DNA from 2 places in the Streptomyces sp. NPDC056222 genome. Region 2 is predicted to be linked to the other one. Evidence: predicted binding sites of a transcription regulator. Region 2 holds the regulator's gene; the other holds the start of a gene.
What was found. The regulator HrcA, encoded in region 2, represses chaperone genes, less so after heat shock. The targets are predictions, from matches to a motif close to TTNGCACTCNGNNNNNCNGAGTGCNAA.

Region 1 (9,260 bases), on a different contig from region 2:
GCCCGGTCGTGAAGGCGATGGAGGCCGGCGGCATCGGCTTCGACTTCTTCTCGCCCGAGGGCGCACTTCCCTCCATCGTCAACATCGCGCTGTGGGAGTGGCTCGGCTACAACATGGTGATCTTCTACGCCGCCCTGCAGGCCATCGACCGCTCCGTCCTGGAGGCGGCCACCGTCGACGGCGCGGGCTCCTGGCGCATCGCCTTCAGCATCAAGATCCCGCTGATCCGCGCCTCGCTCCTGATGGTCTGCCTCTTCACGATCATCGGCTCCCTCCAGCTGTTCACCGAGCCGCTGATCCTCAACAAGGGAACGGGCTCCGCAGTCACCTCGACCTGGACGCCGAACATGTACGCCTACACCGCGGCCTTCGACCGCAACGACTACGGACTGGCCGCCGCCGCGTCCGTCCTGCTGGCCCTGACCGCGGCGCTGCTCTCCTTCGCCGTCACCCGACTGACCGGCCGCCGGAAGGGGAAGCGCGCATGAGCCCGTCCCGCACCCGCCCCACGAACGTCTGGCTCTCGAAGACCGCCGTCAACGGCGCGCTCGTCCTCGCCGTCGTCTACATGCTCTTCCCGCTCGTCTGGCTGCTGACCGCCGCCACCAAGGACGCGGGCGGTCTGCTGGCCGGCAACGCCTTCTCCTTCGAGGGCTTCGACCTCGGCGGGAACCTCTCGCGCCTCGCCGAGTACAACGACGGCATCTACTTCCACTGGTACGCCAACAGCCTGCTGTACGCGGGTCTGGGCGCCCTCGCCTGTTCACTGGTCAGCGTCGCCGCGGGCTACGCCTTCGACAAGTACCACTTCCGGGGCAAGGAGAAGCTCTTCGGGCTCGTGCTCCTGGGCGTGCTCGTCCCCACCACGGCGCTCGCGCTGCCCATGTACCTCCTCGCCAGCGAGGTGGGCATCGTCAACACGTACTGGGCGGTGCTGATCCCCGTCCTGGTCAACCCCTTCGGGGTGTACCTCTCCCGGGTCTTCAGCTCCGGCTACATCCCGGACGAGGCGCTGGAGGCCGCCCGTATCGACGGCGCGGGCGAGCTGCGCGCCTTCTGGTCGATCGGTCTGCGCATGATCATGCCGGGCTTCGTGACCGTCTTCCTCTTCCAGTTCACCGCCATCTGGAACAACTTCTTCCTCCCTCTGGTGATGCTCTCGGACCAGAAGCTGTACCCGCTGAGCCTCGGTCTGTACGCGTGGAACAGCAACGCCCACGCGGAACCCGACTTCTACCCCCTCGTCGTCACCGGATCCCTGCTCGCCGTCGTCCCCCTCGTCGTCGCCTTCGTCTCCCTGCAGCGCCACTGGAAGGCCGGTCTGACCGCCGGCAGCGTCAAGTGAGGAGCCCGGGTTCCACGATGCGCCCCGCCACCGACAACCGCCCGCCCCTCCTTCTCTCCATGGGCCCCGGCATCGCCGAACGGCTGCTGACCGACGCCCACCGCGCCCGCCTCACCGCCCTGACCCGCACCGACCCCCACCTCGTCGCCCACGACCTCGCCGCGCCCGGCCCGCGCGTGGCCGCCGCCCTCGCCGAGGCTGAGGTCCTCCTCACCTGCTGGGGCGCGCCACCCCTGACGGCCGCCGTCCTGGACCGCGCCCCGCGCCTGCGGGCGGTCGTCCACGCGGCCGGCTCGGTCAAGCACCATGTCACCGAGGCCTGTTGGGACCGGGGCCTCTCCGTCACCTCGGCGGCGGCGGCCAACGCGCTGCCCGTCGCCGAGTACACGCTCGCGGCGATCCTCTTCGCGGGTAAGCGGATCCTCCCCTCGGCCCTGCGGTACGGGACGGTGCGGGCCGACGACGCGTGGACGGCGGAGTCGGCGGCCTGGGGCAACTACCGGCGCACGGTCGGTCTGATCGGCGCCTCCCGGATCGGCCGCAGGGTCATGGACCTGCTGCGTCCCTTCGACTTCGAGGTGCTGCTGTACGACCCGTACATGGAGGCGGCCGAGGCCCGCGCGCTCGGCGTGCAGCTGGTCGACCTCGACACGCTGTGCGCGCGGAGTTCGATCGTCTCCATCCACGCGCCGCAGCTCCCCGCCACGTACCGGATGATCGGCGCGCCGCAGCTGGCCTCGATGCCCGACGGCGCGACCCTGATCAACACCGCCCGCGGCTCCCTGATCGACGAGTCGGCCCTCCTCCCCCACCTGCTCCGAGGCCGCCTCCACGCGGTCCTCGACGTCACGGACCCGGAGCTCCCGCCGCCGGACTCACCGCTCTGGACGCTGCCCAACGTCCTCCTCACCCCGCATGTGGCGGGCTCGCTGGGCAACGAGCTGCACCGGATGGCGGACCAGGCGCTGGAGGAGGTGGCGCGGTACGGACGGGGGGAGCCGTTCGCGGACCCGGTTCAGGCGGGTTCGCTGGGCCGGTCGGCCTGACTGCCGCCAGGGCCCCTGACGGCCGTGGACCTAGACTGGAAAGGTCCCACCCGGTCCGGGAGGCGCCATGACATTCGTACAGATAATCGATTGCAAGACCAGTCGGTTCGACGATCTGAACCGGCTCATGGACAAGTGGGTCGAGCAGACCAAGGGCAAGCGGACGGCCAGCCACAGCGTCATCGGCAAGGACCGCTCCGACTCCGACCACCTCGTGGAGATCGTGGAGTTCCCCTCCTACGAGGTGGCGATGACCAACTCGCAGCTTCCCGAGACCGATCGCATCTTCCGGGAGATGGTCGCGCTCTGTGACGAGATGCCGACGTTCACGGACCTGGACATCGTGCGGGACATCCAGCTGTACAAGTCGAACTCGCGCCGGTTCTTCGAGCTCATCTCCTCCGAGGACGAGCTTCCACCGCTCGACGAGGTGCTCGCGGAGGGGTACCACGACCACGATCCGACCAACGAGCAGGACGTCATCGGCATGGACGCGGTCCGCCGCGAGGTGGAGATGTGGCGCGGCGGCTTCGACTTCGCCTTCACGATCCACGACCAGATCGCCGAGGGCGACCGGGTGTGCACGCGGTGGACCTGGCTGGGCACCCACACCGGCGACTTCATGGGGCTCCAGCCCACCGGCATGAAGGTCTCCATGACCGGCACGACCATCCACCAGTTCCGTCAGGACGGGAAGATGGCGGAGGGGTGGTGGCAGTACGACCTGCTCGGCCTCATGGGGCAGCTCGGCGCCGTGGAGGGGTAGCGGAGACCGAGAGGTTCCCGGGAAACACCGAGGCCCGGTGTCCCCGCGACGGGGACACCGGGCCTCAGCTCTCAGCTACGTGCCTCAGTGGGAGTGACCGTGGCCGTGGCCGTGGCCCGCGTCCGCCGGCTCCTCTTCCTTCTTCTCCACCACGAGGGTCTCGGTGGTGAGGAGGAGGGAGGCGATCGAGGCGGCGTTCTCCAGCGCGGAGCGCGTCACCTTCACCGGGTCGATGACGCCGGCCTTGACCAGGTCGCCGTACTCGCCGGTCGCGGCGTTGAAGCCCTGGCCCTTGTCGAGCTCCGCCACCTTCGAGGTGATGACGTAGCCCTCGAGGCCGGCGTTCTCGGCGATCCAGCGCAGCGGCTCGACGGCGGCGCGGCGCACGACCGCGACACCGGTGGCCTCGTCGCCGGTCTTGTCGAGGTTGCCCTCGAGGACCTTGACGGCGTGGACCAGAGCGGAGCCACCACCGGAGACGATGCCCTCCTCGACCGCGGCGCGGGTCGCGGAGATGGCGTCCTCCAGACGGTGCTTCTTCTCCTTCAGCTCCACCTCGGTGGCGGCGCCGACCTTGATCACGCACACGCCGCCGGCCAGCTTCGCGAGGCGCTCCTGGAGCTTCTCGCGGTCCCAGTCGGAGTCGGTGGACTCGATCTCGGCCTTGATCTGGTTGACGCGGCCCTGCACGTCCGCGGAGTCGCCACCACCGTCGACGATGGTGGTGTCGTCCTTGGTGATGGTCACGCGGCGGGCGGTGCCCAGCACGTCCAGACCGGCCTGGTCGAGCTTGAGGCCGACCTCCTCGGCGATGACGGTGGCACCCGTGAGGGTGGCCATGTCGCCGAGCATCGCCTTGCGGCGGTCGCCGAAGCCGGGGGCCTTGACGGCCACGGCGTTGAAGGTGCCACGGATCTTGTTGACGACCAGGGTCGACAGGGCCTCGCCCTCGACGTCCTCGGCGATGATCAGCAGCGGCTTGGAGGAGCCGGCCTGGATGACCTTCTCGAGGAGCGGCAGGAGGTCCTGGATCGAGGAGATCTTGCCCTGGTGGATCAGGATGTACGGGTCGTCGAGGACGGCCTCCATACGCTCCTGGTCGGTCACCATGTACGGGGACAGGTAGCCCTTGTCGAAGGCCATGCCCTCGGTGAAGTCGAGCTCCAGGCCGAAGGTGTTGGACTCCTCGACGGTGATGACACCGTCCTTGCCGACCTTGTCCATCGCCTCGGCGATGAGCTCGCCGACCTGCTGGTCCTGCGCGGAGAGCGCGGCCACGGCGGCGATGTCGGACTTGTCCTCGATCGGACGGGCGGTCGCGAGAAGCTCGTCGGAGACGGCCTTGACCGCGGCGTCGATGCCCTTCTTCAGGGCGGCCGGGGAGGCACCGGCGGCGACGTTGCGCAGACCCTCGCGGACGAGCGCCTGGGCGAGCACGGTGGCGGTGGTGGTGCCGTCACCCGCGATGTCGTTGGTCTTGGTCGCCACCTCCTTCACCAGCTGGGCACCGAGGTTCTCGTACGGGTCCTCGATCTCGACCTCGCGGGCGATCGTGACACCGTCGTTGGTGATGGTGGGAGCGCCGAACTTCTTGTCGATGACGACGTTGCGGCCCTTGGGGCCGATCGTCACCTTCACCGTGTCGGCAAGCTTGTTGACGCCGCGCTCAAGGGCGCGACGGGCGTCCTCGTCGAACTTCAGGATCTTCGCCATGGGAGCGATTCAGCCCTCTCGGAATTCGTGTGCAACTGGTGAAACGAACTGCGCCCCGGACGCCCGGTGCGGGGTCAGGGGCGCAGCTCAAGCATCGGGTTCGATACTTCGGTGAATTACTTCTCGACGATCGCGAGCACGTCGCGAGCCGAGAGGACGAGGTACTCCTCGCCGTTGTACTTCACCTCGGTGCCGCCGTACTTGCTGTACAGCACGATGTCGCCGGTCTTCACGTCGAGCGGCAGGCGCTCGCCGTTCTCGAAGCGACCCGGGCCCACGGCGAGGACGACGCCCTCCTGGGGCTTCTCCTTCGCGGTGTCCGGGATGACCAGGCCAGAGGCGGTGGTCTGCTCGGCGTCGAGCGGCTGGACCACAATGCGGTCCTCGAGCGGCTTGATGGCAACCTTGGAGCTGGTGGTCGTCACGATCCGACCTCCCCCTTCGGAGATCTCACGGGGCTAACTGTCTGAGGTGGCGACCAGGTGGATCCGTCGTCGCGGGTGCCGGACCTGCCCGTCGCTGTGTTGGCACTCTCCAATGGGGAGTGCCAGAGCCGAGACTATGACTGCGATTAGCACTCGGTCAAGCGGAGTGCCAATGCGGTGCGGTGTGGCGATTCGGTCTCGGTACGGGCAACGGCGCTACGGAGCCGATGGTTCCGTACGAATGTGCGGGCATGGACACCTCCAGCCCGCCGGTGCGCACCGGCGCCGACGTCGCGTGCGGACTGCTGCTCCTGGTCCTGGACGGCGTGATCTCCCTCTGCGCCGCCGTCTTCCTGGCCCTGCGGGGCTGGAGCGGCCCGCCCGATCCCCGGAGCTCGGCGCCACCCCCGATGGACTGGACGCCGGTGATCACCTTCGGCGTGATCACCGGCGTCGTACTCCTGATCGCATGGGCGATGCTGCGTGGCGGCTGGGCCTGGACGGCCGGGGGCCAGTTCCTCGCGGCGGGGCTGCTCTGCCTCGTCACCCTGCTCATCGCGGCGGAGGAGTGGACGACGGCACATCCCGGGGCCGCGGACACACCGGCAGCGGCCTCACTGCTCCCGCTGACAGGCGGTGCCGGGCAGGGTGCGTCCGTCGGGCACGGCTGTGGAACCGAATCGTCGCGCGTCCGCTGCGGCCTCACCGGTGCCACAGACCCTGGGTTCCGGACGACCGGCCAACCCCTCACCCTTCCGGTCGCCCACCCGCTCCGCCGCCTTCCGCCCCAGGCGTTCGATCGGGTCCACCGAGGAGGCACACCCCGTCACGCCGAGGAGCGCGCCGGCGAGCGCGAGACCGGTCGCGAGCCGGCGCACCCCGGTCACACGTAGTCCTCGAGCTTCGCGACCGCGTACCCCTTGGCCGTGATCGTCTTCATCACGCGCCGGATCATGTCGGCCATGGAACCCTTCCAGTCCTCCTTGCCCCGGAAGTGCGTGAGCACGATGTCGCCGGGGTGCAGGTCCCGGTCCCACTCACGCCACTCCATCCGGTCGGGGAACGCCTCGGAGGCCCAGAGCGGGACCGCCTTGACCCCGCACGTCTTGGCCGCGCGCAGGGTGTCCTCGTTGTAATTGCCGTACGGCGGGCGGAAGAGCGGCGGCCGCTTTCCGTACCGGTCCTCCATGACGTCCTGCATCCCGCAGATCTCCCGCTTCTGCTTGGCGTACGAAAGCCCGGGCAGGTAGCGGTGGTTGAGGGTGTGGTTGTGCAGGGAGACGCCGGCGGCCTGCATCTTCTCGAAGTAGCCGTAGTCGTCCTTGACGACGTAGTCGCTCAGGAAGGCGCTGTACGGGATCTGCAGCTCGCTCATCATCCGCAGCAGTTCTGGGTCCTTCTCCGCGCCGTCGTCGATCGTCAGGAAGACGATCTTCTCCTTGGTCGGCACGGTGGTGAAGACGGGCGGCAACCCCTCGCCGTCGGTCTCGAAGCCCTTGCGGGTGGTGATCTTCGGCTTCACCTCGGGCGGGGCCGGGGCGTCCAGCGGGGGCCGGTCGAGGCCCCACTTCTTGGCGGCGTGCACGCGGGCGGCCCGCTGCTTGCGGACCTTCTCGACGTACGCGTCGAGAGCGGCGGCGGCACCCTGCTCCTGCGGCTGCCCGGCGGCGGGCTTCGCGGGACCCTTGCGCGCGCCGTCGGCCTCCCCGGACGGTCCGGCACAGGCGGAGCCGAGCGCGGCGACGACAAGCACCGCGCCCACCGACCGTCCGAGCCGGCGCGAGCGAGGGGTCCGCATCGAAGGCATCTGTTCCTTTTGTCGTACTAGCTGCATGGCGCCGCATCCTGTCAGCGCCGACACCTCGCGGACCCCCGACACCGCCGCCCGGACGCACACCGTCCCCCGGCTGGCCCACAATGGGACGGGTGACCGACCTCGCCTCCTTCACCGCCCTGCTCACCCCCGAGGGCCAGACGCTGCTCGCCGCCCTGCGCGACTACGACCCCGCCCAGGAGCTGGCGGTCGCCTCACGACTGCGCCGCGAGCACCCCGCCGAGCTGGTCTCCGCGGCCCTCGGGCAGGCCCGGCTGCGCCAGCGCGCGGTGGCGAAATTCGGCGCGGAGGACGCCCACCGGATGTACTTCACGCCCAACGGGGTCGAGCAGTCGACCCGCGCGACGGTCGGGGCCTACCGCGCCGAGCGGTTCCGGGCCCTCGGGGTGCGCAGCGTCGCCGACCTGTGCGGCGGAATCGGCGGGGACGCGATCGCCTTCGCCCGGGCCGGGATCTCCGTCCTTGCCGTGGACCGCGACCCGCTGACGGCCGAGGCCGCCCGCGCGAACGCCACCGCGCTCGGGCTCGCCGACCTGATCGAGGTCCGGTGCGCCGACGTGACCGAGATCGACACGAACCCGTACGACGCCGTCTTCGTCGACCCGGCCCGGCGCGGCGGGAGGGGCCGGATCTTCGACCCGGAGGCGTACTCGCCGCCGCTCTCCTGGGCGATCGAGGCCGCCCGCAAGGCCCCGCACGCGGCCCTCAAGATCGCCCCCGGCGTGCCGCACGAGGCGGTGCCAGAGGAGGCGGAGGCCGAGTGGATCTCGGACGGCGGGGACGTGAAGGAGGCCGTGCTGTGGTTCGGCACGGCCCCCGGCGCCCGCCGCGCCACCCTCCTGCCGGCCGGCACGAGCCTGACCGGCCGCGGCCTCCCCGACCCCGCGCCGCGCCCGGTCGGCCGCTTCCTCTACGAGCCGGACGGCGCGGTCATCCGCGCCCATCTCGTCGCCGAGGTCGCCGAGGAGCTGGCAGGGGGCCTGATCGACGAGACGATCGCGTACATCACCGCGGACGCCCTCACCCCCACACCCTTCGCCACCGCGTACGAGATCACCGACGAACTCCCCTTCAACCTCAAGAAGTTGAAGGCACTGCTGCGCGAACGGGAGGTCGGCACCCTGACGGTGAAGAAGCGCGGCTCGGCGGTCGAACCCGAGGAGATCCGCCGCAGGATCAAGCCGAAGGGACCGAACTCCGCCACGGTCTTCCTCACCCGGGTCGCGGGCGCCCCGACGATGCTGATCGGCGGCCCGGCCGCGTAAGCGCCTCGGGCTCCTAGGACGCGAGGCGGACGGCGAGCCGGTAGTGGCCCACCGCCTTCACCACGCCGATCAGGCCGCAGATCCACGACCCCAGCGCGGCGCCCATCAGATAGACGACCGTGCCGTAGCCACCGAGTCCCGGGCCCACGAGCTCGGCGGGCGCCGCGAAGGAGAGCCAGAGGCCCGCCGCGCACATCAGGAACGAGAGCACCAGCCAGACGGCGCTGAGCACCGGCTCGCGCAGCCGGGCGTCACTCACCGGGTCCTGGTCCAACGCGGCCCAGTGCAGCAGCCGTTCGCGGGCCACCCGGTCCCGTCGGACACCACGGGCCAGGAAGTACACGGCGGGGACCAGGGCGCCGAGCCCGAAGATCACGAGCGGGATCGCGAACGTCACCGAGAGCGCATCGATGGCCTCGTCCATCCCGATGATCCCGGCCCCGCAGATCCCCCAGCCCAACTGCAGGGTCGCGGCCCACGCGAGGAGGACGCACAGCCTCCCGCCGCCGATCAGACGTTGGTTGAGCTCGCCCATCGCCCGGGCGCGGTCGGCCAGTCGGGCCTCGCGGTCGGGCCAGCTCCGTATCTCGACGGGCGGCGGGGGCGGGGGCAGCGGAGAACGACCGGACATACGGTCGAGCCTATCGACAGCTCAGGCCGGTCGCTCCGGCGGCCGTTCCGCGTCCCGGGCACGACCGAGGAGGAGTTCCCGCTCCCGCTCGTTGCGCGTCAGCCCGGCCGCCCGCTCGAACTCCGCCCGGGCCTCCGCCGAGCGCCCCAGTCGGGCCAGCAGATCTCCCCGTACGCTCGGCAGCAAGTGATAGCCCGCCAGGGCCGGTTCGCCGGTCAGGGCGTCGGCGAGGGCG
Region 2 (9,260 bases):
CCCCAAGGGCGTCCGCCTCCCGCACGACAACTGGTCGTACATGGCAAAGGCCATCGCGGCGACCGGCCTGGTCACCAAGGACGACGTCCAGTACCTCTGGCTGCCGCTCGCGCACGTCTTCGGCAAGGTGCTGACCTCCGGCCAGATCGAGGTCGGGCACGTCACGGCCGTCGACGGCCGCGTCGACAAGATCATCGAGAACCTGCCGGTCGTGCAGCCGACCTACATGGCCGCCGTTCCGCGCATCTTCGAGAAGGTCTACAACGGAGTCGCCGCCAAGGCCCGGGCCGGTGGCGGCGCCAAGTACAAGATCTTCCAGTGGGCGGCCGGCGTGGCCCGCGAGTACGCCAAGGTCAGCCAGGACAACTTCCGGCGCACCGGCACCGCCTCCGCCCCCTTCGGGCTCACGGCCAAGCACAAGGTCGCCGACGTGCTCGTCTACTCCAAGCTCCGCGAGGCCTTCGGCGGCCGGCTGCGCGCCGCCGTCTCCGGCTCGGCCGCCCTCTCGCCCGAGATCGGCTACTTCTTCGCCGGCGCCGGCATCCACATCCTGGAGGGCTACGGCCTGACGGAGACCAGCGCGGCCTCCTTCGTCAACCCGGGCGAGGCCTACCGCACGGGCACCGTCGGCAAGCCGCTCCCCGGCTGCGAGGTCCGTATCGCCGACGACGGCGAGATCCTGCTGCGCGGCCCCGGTGTCATGGAGGGCTACCACGGCCTGCCCGAGAAGACGGCGGAAGTCCTGGAGTCCGACGGCTGGTTCCACACCGGCGACATCGGCGAGCTGTCCGCCGACGGCTACCTCCGCATCACCGACCGCAAGAAGGACCTGATCAAGACGTCCGGCGGCAAGTACATCGCCCCGGCCGAGGTCGAGGGCCAGTTCAAGGCCGTCTGCCCGTTCGTCTCCAACATCCTGGTCCACGGCGCCGACCGGAACTACTGCACGGCGCTGATCGCCCTCGACGAGCCCACGATCATCGGCTGGGCCGCCGAGAACGGCCTCGGCGGCAAGTCCTACGCCGAGATCGTCGCCGCCCCGCAGACCGAGGCGATGGTCCAGGGCTACGTCGACCGCCTCAACGAGGGTCTCCAGCGCTGGCAGACGATCAAGAAGTTCCGTCTGCTGCCGCGCGACCTCGACATCGAGCACGGCGAGCTGACGCCGTCGCTGAAGCTCAAGCGTCCGGTCGTGGAGCGGACGTACAAGGAGCTGATCGAGGAGATGTACGCGGGGTCGCGGGAGGCCTGATACGGCCTGCGCCGACAAGGCCTGACACGGCCTGACAAGGCCTTCGGCCCCCTGCCGGCCGAGTCGTCGGGGTGACCTGCGTCGCCCCGTGCGACCGGGTTGTCCACAGGCCGGAAGGGTTACCTCGGGCAGTACGGGACAATGGGCTCATGCCTTCCGTACTGCCCGATGGTGAGCCCATGCCCGAGGACGGGGCGCTGCCCGCCCACGCCCTGGAAGGGGCCGGGGACCGGCCGCTCGGGTTCTATCTGCACGTGCCGTACTGCGCCACGCGGTGCGGCTACTGCGACTTCAACACGTACACCGCGAGCGAGCTGCGCGGTGCCGGTGGCGTGCTCGCCTCCCGGGACAACTACGCCGGGCAGGTCGTCGAGGAGATACGCCTCGCCCGGAAGGTGCTCGGCGACGACCCACGACCGGTGCGGACGGTCTTCGTGGGCGGCGGTACGCCCACGCTGCTCGCGGCCGGCGATCTCGTACGGATGCTGGGGGCCATCCGGGACGAGTTCGGGCTCGCGGACGACGCCGAGGTGACGACCGAGGCGAACCCGGAGTCGGTGGATCCGGCGTATCTGGCCGAGCTGAGGGCCGGGGGCTTCAACCGGATCTCGTTCGGTATGCAGAGCGCCCGCCAGCACGTCCTGAAGGTCCTGGACCGTACGCACACGCCCGGGCGGCCCGAGGCGTGTGTCGCGGAGGCGCGCGCGGCGGGGTTCGACCACGTCAACCTGGATCTGATCTATGGCACGCCCGGGGAGTCCGACGACGACTGGCGTGCGTCGCTGGACGCGGCGATCGGCGCCGGGCCCGACCACGTCAGCGCGTACGCGCTGATCGTGGAGGAGGGGACGCAGCTGGCGCGGAGGATCCGGCGCGGCGAGGTGCCGATGACCGACGACGACGTGCACGCGGACCGGTATCTGATCGCGGACTCCGTCTTCGCGGAGGCCGGCTTCGAGTGGTACGAGGTGTCGAACTGGGCGACCTCGGAGGCCGGCCGGTGTCTGCACAACGAGCTGTACTGGCGCGGCGCCGACTGGTGGGGCGCGGGGCCGGGGGCGCACTCGCACGTCGGGGGTGTGCGGTGGTGGAACGTGAAGCACCCGGGTGCGTATGCGGCGGCGCTGACCTCCGGAAGGTCGCCTGGTGCGGGCCGAGAGGTCCTCTCCGAGGAGGACCGGCGCGTCGAGCGTGTGCTGCTCGAGCTTCGGCTGCGGGAGGGCGTGGAGCTGGAGCTCCTGCGTCCGGCCGGACTGGCCGCGGCTCGCAAGGCGCTGGCGGACGGGCTGCTGGCGGAGGAGCCGTACGCGGCCGGGCGGGCCGTCCTGACTCTGCGGGGGCGGCTGCTGGCCGACGCGGTCGTTCGGGACCTGGTGGATTAGGCGTCCGCGTCCGTGGGGGCGGGCGGCCGGGTCTTTTCTTGGGCGCCGCCCCCGACGAGGGGCCTGCAAGGGCGCCGCCCCCGGGCGAGGGGGCGTGAGGGCGTGCCGCCCTCCTGCGAGGGGCCTGCAAGGGCGCCGCCCCCGTGGGTTGTGCCCACCCGTTCCGCCCCAGCGGAACAGTTGCCCACAACGGGTTCGGGTGGGTGGGGGGCGGTGGATCAGTTGCCCAACGACGGGTTCGGGTGGGTGGGGGCCGGTTGAGCCGTTGCCCACAACGGATGGCTCGCTCTACGGTGCCGTCACGAAGTCGATCAGTTCTTCCACTCGGCCCAGCAGCGACGGTTCCAGGTCCTTGTACGAGTGGACCTTCGACAAGATGTGCTGCCAGGCCGCGCCCGTGTTGGCCGGCCAGCCCAGGGCTTGGCAGACGCCCGTCTTCCAGTCCTGGCCCCGGGGGATCGTCGGCCACGCCGGGATGCCCACCGACGACGGCTTCACCGCCTCCCAGACGTCGATGTACGGGTGGCCGACGATCAGGACGTCCGGGGACGAGACCTGCGCCGCGATGCGGGACTCCTTCGAGCCCGGCACCAGGTGGTCGACCAGGATCCCCAGGCGCGCGTCCGCCGCCGGGGCGAAGTCCGCGACGATGGCCGGGAGGTCGTCGATGCCCTCCAGGTACTCCACCACCACGCCCTCGATGCGCAGGTCGTCGCCCCAGACCCGTTCCACCAGCTCGGCGTCGTGGCGGCCCTCCACGTAGATCCGGCCCGCACGCGCGACCCGGGCCCGTGCGCCCGGGACCGCGATCGAGCCCGAGGCCGTGCGACTCGGGCGCGTCGGAGCGGCTGAAGGGCGGGTCAGGGTCACCACCCTCCCCTCCAGGAGGAAGCCCCGAGGCTCCATCGGGAAGACCCGGTGCTTGCCGAACCGGTCCTCCAGGGTCACCGTGCCCGCCTCGCAGCGGATCACCGCCCCACAGAAGCCCGTCGAGACCTCCTCGACGACGAGGTCCGGTTCCGCCGGTACCTCCGGCACGGGCGCGGAGCGCTTCCAAGGGGGCGTCAGGTCCGGGTTGTAGCTGCGCATTTGGGCGACGTTATGCGACGGAGAAGCGTCGTGCCAGCTCATCCCGCTGGCGCCGCACGAACGCCGCGTCCACCACCGCCCCGTGCCCCGGCACGTACACCGCGGCCTCCCCGCCCAGCGCGAGCAGCCGGTCCAGGGCCGCCGGCCAGCGCGAGCCGATCGCGTCCCGGCCCGCCTGCGGCTCGCCCGACTCCTCGACCAGGTCGCCGCAGAAGACGACCTCCGTCCCGTCGGCGCCGGGGACCAGGAGCGCCAGGTCGTGGCCCGAGTGACCGGGCCCGGCATTGGCCAGCAGCACCTGTCGGCCGCCCAGGTCCAGCGTCCACTCGCCCGACACCGTGTGGCGCGGGAGGACGAGGACGTCCACGGCCTCCGTCGCCGCCGGCTCCTCGACCCCGTGACGCACCGCGGACACCCGCAGCGACTCCCGCTCCCGCAGCAGCAGCTCGTCCAGGCCGACCGCCCCGTACACCTCCGCCCCCGCGAAGACCGCCGTGCCCAGCACATGATCGAAGTGGGGGTGACTCAGTGCGATGTGCGTCACTCTTCTGCCGCCCGTGAGGGCCTCCACCTGAGCCCGGAGCTCGGCCCCCTCCCGGAGCGTCGAGCCCGTGTCGTACAGCAGCACGGCCTTCTCGCCGAGCACCAGGCCCACCGTGGCGTCCCAGACGGGCAGCCGCCGCCTGCCCACCCCGTCCCCGAGCCGTTCCCAGCCGTACTCTTCCCAATCGACATCCATACGGCGACGCTATCCGCTACGACCCGGCGACCCGGCCTCCTTGCCAGGAGCGATGCCCGCCGCCGTACACTGGCCAGGGGATTCCTGGCACTCGAGCAGGGCGAGTGCCAAAAGCGGAGCAAACCGATACGACAGCTGGAGGTGTGCGCGATGCTCAGCGAACGCAGACTCGAGGTGCTGCGCGCCATCGTCCAGGACTACGTCGGGACGGAGGAGCCGGTCGGCTCCAAGGCGCTCACGGAGCGCCACAAGCTCGGCGTCTCGCCCGCCACCGTGCGCAACGACATGGCCGTCCTGGAGGACGAGGGCTACATCGCCCAGCCTCACACCAGTGCCGGACGCATCCCGACCGACAAGGGCTACCGCCTCTTCGTCGACAGGCTCGCCGGCGTGAAGCCGCTGTCGACGCCCGAGCGGCGCGCCATCCACAACTTCCTCGACGGCGCGGTCGACCTCGACGACGTCGTCGGGCGCACGGTCCGGCTGCTCGCGCAGCTGACCCGCCAGGTCGCCGTCGTGCAGTACCCGTCGCTGACCCGTTCGACGGTCCGGCACGTGGAGCTGCTCTCGCTCGCCCCCGCCCGTCTGATGCTCGTGCTGATCACGGACACCGGCCGGGTCGAGCAGCGGATGATCGACTGCCCCGCGCCGTTCGGCGAGACCTCGCTCGCGGACCTGCGGGCCCGGCTCAACAGCCGGGTCGTCGGCCGCCGTTTCGCGGACGTGCCGCAGCTGGTGCAGGATCTTCCGGAGTCGTTCGAGGAGATGGAGGACCGCGGCACGGTGTCGGCGGTGCTCGCGACCCTCCTCGAAACCCTGGTGGAGGAGCACGAGGAGCGGCTGATGATCGGCGGCACCGCCAATCTCACCCGCTTCGGCCATGACTTCCCCCTCACGATCAGGCCTGTGCTCGAGGCGCTGGAGGAGCAGGTCGTGCTCCTCAAGCTGCTCGGCGAGGCCAAGGACTCGGGCATGACCGTACGGATCGGGCACGAGAACGCCCATCAGGGGCTCACCTCCACGTCCGTCGTCGCGGTCGGCTACGGTTCGGGCGACGAGGCAGTCGCCAAACTCGGCGTGGTCGGACCGACCCGCATGGACTACCCCGGAACGATGGGAGCGGTACGCGCAGTGGCACGTTACGTCGGACAGATCCTGGCGGAGTCGTAAGTGGCCACGGACTACTACGCCGTACTCGGCGTACGCCGCGACGCGTCCCAGGACGAGATCAAGAAGGCATTCCGGCGGCTCGCGCGCGAGCTGCACCCGGATGTGAATCCCGATCCGAAGACGCAGGAGCGCTTCAAGGAGATCAACGCCGCCTACGAGGTGTTGTCGGACCCGCAGAAGAAGCAGGTCTACGACCTCGGCGGTGACCCGCTGTCCGCGTCCGGCGGTGGCGGTGGGGCCGGTGGCTTCGGCCAGGGCGGCTTCGGGAACTTCTCGGACATCATGGACGCGTTCTTCGGGACGGCGTCGCAGCGCGGGCCACGCTCGCGCACGCGCCGTGGCCAGGACGCCATGATCCGGCTGGAGATCGACCTCAACGAGGCCGCCTTCGGCACGACCAAGGACATCCAGGTCGACACGGCGGTCGTCTGTACGACGTGTTCCGGTGAGGGCGCCGCGCCCGGCACCTCCGCCCAGACCTGTGACATGTGTCGCGGTCGCGGCGAGGTCTCGCAGGTGACGCGGTCCTTCCTGGGCCAGGTCATGACCTCGCGTCCCTGCCCCCAGTGCCAGGGCTTCGGCACCGTCGTCCCGACCCCGTGCCCCGAGTGCGCGGGCGACGGGCGGGTCCGCTCGCGCCGGACGCTGACCGTGAAGATCCCGGCCGGTGTCGACAACGGCACGCGCATCCAGCTCGCGGGCGAGGGCGAGGTCGGTCCGGGCGGCGGTCCGGCCGGTGACCTGTACGTCGAGATCCACGAGATCCCGCACGAGGTCTTCCAGCGTCGGGGCGACGACCTGCACTGCACGGTCACCATCCCGATGACGGCGGGCGCGCTCGGTACGAAGGTGCCGCTGCAGACGCTCGACGGCCTCGAGGAGGTCGACATCCGCCCGGGCACGCAGTCCGGCCAGTCGATCCCGCTGCACGGGCGCGGCATCACGCACCTGCGCGGTGGCGGTCGCGGCGACCTGATCGTGCACGTCGAGGTGCTGACGCCGTCGAAGCTCGACCCCGAGCAGGAGCGGCTGCTGCGCGAACTGGCGAAGCTGCGTGGCGAGGAGCGGCCCACGGGTCAGTTCCAGCCCGGGCAGCAGGGGCTGTTCTCGCGGCTGAAGGACGCGTTCAACGGTCGGTAGGTGGCGTGATCGCCGAGGGTCCGGGGGTTGCCCCCGGGCCGGCGCGGTCGGCCGGGGCAGCAAGGTCCGTTCTCGCGTCTGAAGGCCACGATCAACGGCCGGTGGGCCGGACATCGTGCCTGGAAGGGCGGCATCCGCAGGGAGCGGGTGCCGCCCTTCCGTATGGCACGATGCCTGCATGTCCACCGCACTGAACGATCTTTCCCGTTACCCGATCGTGCAGGCCCCCATGGCGGGTGGCGCCTCCGGTCCGCAGCTCGTCGGGGCCGTGTGCGAGGCCGGCGGGCTCGGGTTCCTCGCCGGGGGGTACAAGACCGCCGGCGGGCTGTACCAGGAGATCAAGCAGGTGCGCGGGCTGACCGGGCAGCCCTTCGGCGTCAACCTCTTCATGCCGCAGAGCGGACAGCCCGGGGACACCGCCGCCGTCGAGGTGTACCGGCACCAGCTCTCGGGCGAGGCCACCTGGTACGAGACCCAGCTCGGCGACCCGGACAGCGGCCGGGACGACGCGTACGACGCGAAGCTCGCGATCCTCCTGGAGGACCCGGTCCCCGTCGTCTCGTTCACCTTCGGCTGCCCCGGGCGGGACACGATCGACGCCTTCGCCCGCGCCGGTACGTACACGATCGTCACCGTCACCTCGCCCGAGGAGGCCCAGGCCGCTCAGTGGGCCGGGGCGGACGCGGTCTGCGTGCAGGGCGTCGAGGCCGGCGGGCACCAGGGCACGCACCGCGACGACCCGGACGCCGCCGTCGCGGGCACCGGGCTCCTCACCCTCGTCACGCAGGTCCGGGAGACCGTCCAGCTGCCGATCGTCGCGACCGGCGGGATCATGCGCGGGGCGCAGATCGCCGCCGTCCTCGCCGCGGGGGCCGACGCCGCCCAGCTCGGCACCGCGTTCCTCGTGTGCCCCGAATCCGGCGCGCACGCCCTGCACAAGCAGGCCATGACGAACCCCCTCTTCGTGCGCACCGAGCTCACCCGCGCCTTCTCCGGGCGGCCGGCGCGCGGGCTCGTCAACCGCTTCATGCGTGAGCACGGGCCGTACGCCCCCGCCGCCTACCCCGAGATCCACCACCTCACCGCCCCCCTGCGCAAGGCCGCGGCCACCGCGGGCGACGCCCAGGGCATGGCCCTGTGGGCCGGCCAGGGGCACCGGTTGGCCCGTGAACTCCCGGCGGGGCAACTGGTCGAGGTGCTGGCCGCCGAACTCGACACCGCACTGACCGCGCAGGCCCACAGGAGCGCTTCATGACCGCACCCGTCTTCGTCGTCGAGGCCGTTCCCGGCCCCGGCTCCTTCCTCCTCGACGGCCCCGAGGGCCGGCACGCCGTCTCCGTGAAGCGGATGCGCGCGGGGGAGGAGCTCGTCCTGACTGACGGGCGGGGCGCGTCGGCCGACTGTGTCGTACTCGCAGCGGAGGGCAAGGACCAGCTGACCGTCCAGGTCTCGGCGACGGTGGTCGAGCCGGAGCCCGTGCCCCGGATCACCGTCGTCCAGGCGCTGCCCAAGGGCGACCGGGGCGAACTGGCCGTCGAGATCATGACGGAGACGGGCGTCGACGCGATCGTGCCGTGGGCCGCGTCCCGCTGCATCACCCAGTGGAAGGGCGAGCGCGGGCTGAAGTCGCTCGCCAAGTGGCGGGCGACCGCGCGCGAGGCCGGCAAGCAGTCGCGCCGTACCCGTTTCCCCGAGGTCGCCGACGCGATGACCACCAAGCAGGTGGCGGCGCTCCTCGCCGGTGCCGACTTCGCCGCCGTTCTGCACGAGGACCGGGACCACCCCAGCGGCGCGCTCGCGGACGCCCAACTCCCCGCCGAGGGCGAGATCGTGCTGATCGTCGGGCCCGAAGGGGGTGTGTCGCCGGAGGAGTTGACGGTTTTCGAGGCGGCGGGCGCGAAGCCGTACCGGCTGGGCCGCAGCGTGCTCCGTACCTCCACGGCCGGTACGGCGGCCACCGCGCTCCTCCTCGGCCGTACGGGCCGCTGGAGCTAGTCCGTCGGCTTCTCCTTCGCCACCAGCGCGTCGAACAGCGGCCAGCCGTCGATCTCACGCACGCCGGGGGCGGTGGGGAGGAGGCCACGTGCCGTCGCCTCGTCCACGAAACGGCGCACCACCCCCGGCTTGTTGAGGTTGAGGTAACCGTCTCCGGTGTCCGCGACCTGGCCCGCGCCCATGGTCCCGCCCTGTGTCACACGGCCCGGGCCCTCCTGGAACACCAGGCGCAGGAGGTCGTGCGGGGTGTCGGCGCTGCGCAGCGTCAGCAGTTCCCGACAGGGTGGATGCAGATGCCCGACCGTCCAGATCCAGACCGTGTCGTCCACCACCAGCCGACGCGGTGCGCGTTTTCGTCGCATCGACCCACAGTAGTTCGGGAGCCCGGTGGTTCGGGAAGCCGATTGTTCGGGAACCCGGTGGACGTGGGCGCCGGGTTCCTTCATAGGCTGGCCGCATGTCCGACGAGTCTCCCCTGATCCGTAGTCTGCGC

Region 1: the regulator HrcA is predicted to act here: its motif matches at 5,442-5,468, upstream of groES (co-chaperone GroES).

What each region holds. Positions count from the first base shown of each region.
Region 1 covers NZ_JBHJTL010000034.1:51,829-61,088, reverse strand. Annotated here, with positions in the region: gene ACFC0D_RS18285 (carbohydrate ABC transporter permease) at 1-488, shown strand, start outside; gene ACFC0D_RS18280 (carbohydrate ABC transporter permease) at 485-1,345, shown strand; gene ACFC0D_RS18275 (hydroxyacid dehydrogenase) at 1,363-2,391, shown strand; gene ACFC0D_RS18270 (ester cyclase) at 2,459-3,157, shown strand; gene groL (chaperonin GroEL) at 3,242-4,870, opposite strand; gene groES (co-chaperone GroES) at 4,987-5,295, opposite strand; gene ACFC0D_RS18255 (DUF6234 family protein) at 5,547-6,188, shown strand; gene ACFC0D_RS18250 (polysaccharide deacetylase family protein) at 6,179-7,093, opposite strand; gene ACFC0D_RS18245 (SAM-dependent methyltransferase) at 7,213-8,394, shown strand; gene ACFC0D_RS18240 (hypothetical protein) at 8,408-9,025, opposite strand; gene ACFC0D_RS18235 (RNA polymerase sigma factor) at 9,047-9,260, opposite strand, start outside.
Region 2 covers NZ_JBHJTL010000018.1:49,238-58,497, forward strand. Annotated here, with positions in the region: gene ACFC0D_RS11805 (AMP-dependent synthetase/ligase) at 1-1,252, shown strand, start outside; gene hemW (radical SAM family heme chaperone HemW) at 1,402-2,634, shown strand; gene ACFC0D_RS11815 (DUF3097 domain-containing protein) at 2,923-3,723, opposite strand; gene ACFC0D_RS11820 (MBL fold metallo-hydrolase) at 3,734-4,462, opposite strand; gene hrcA (heat-inducible transcriptional repressor HrcA) at 4,613-5,632, shown strand; gene dnaJ (molecular chaperone DnaJ) at 5,633-6,772, shown strand; gene ACFC0D_RS11835 (nitronate monooxygenase) at 6,951-8,027, shown strand; gene ACFC0D_RS11840 (16S rRNA (uracil(1498)-N(3))-methyltransferase) at 8,024-8,767, shown strand; gene ACFC0D_RS11845 (hypothetical protein) at 8,764-9,129, opposite strand; gene ACFC0D_RS11850 (AAA family ATPase) at 9,225-9,260, shown strand, end outside.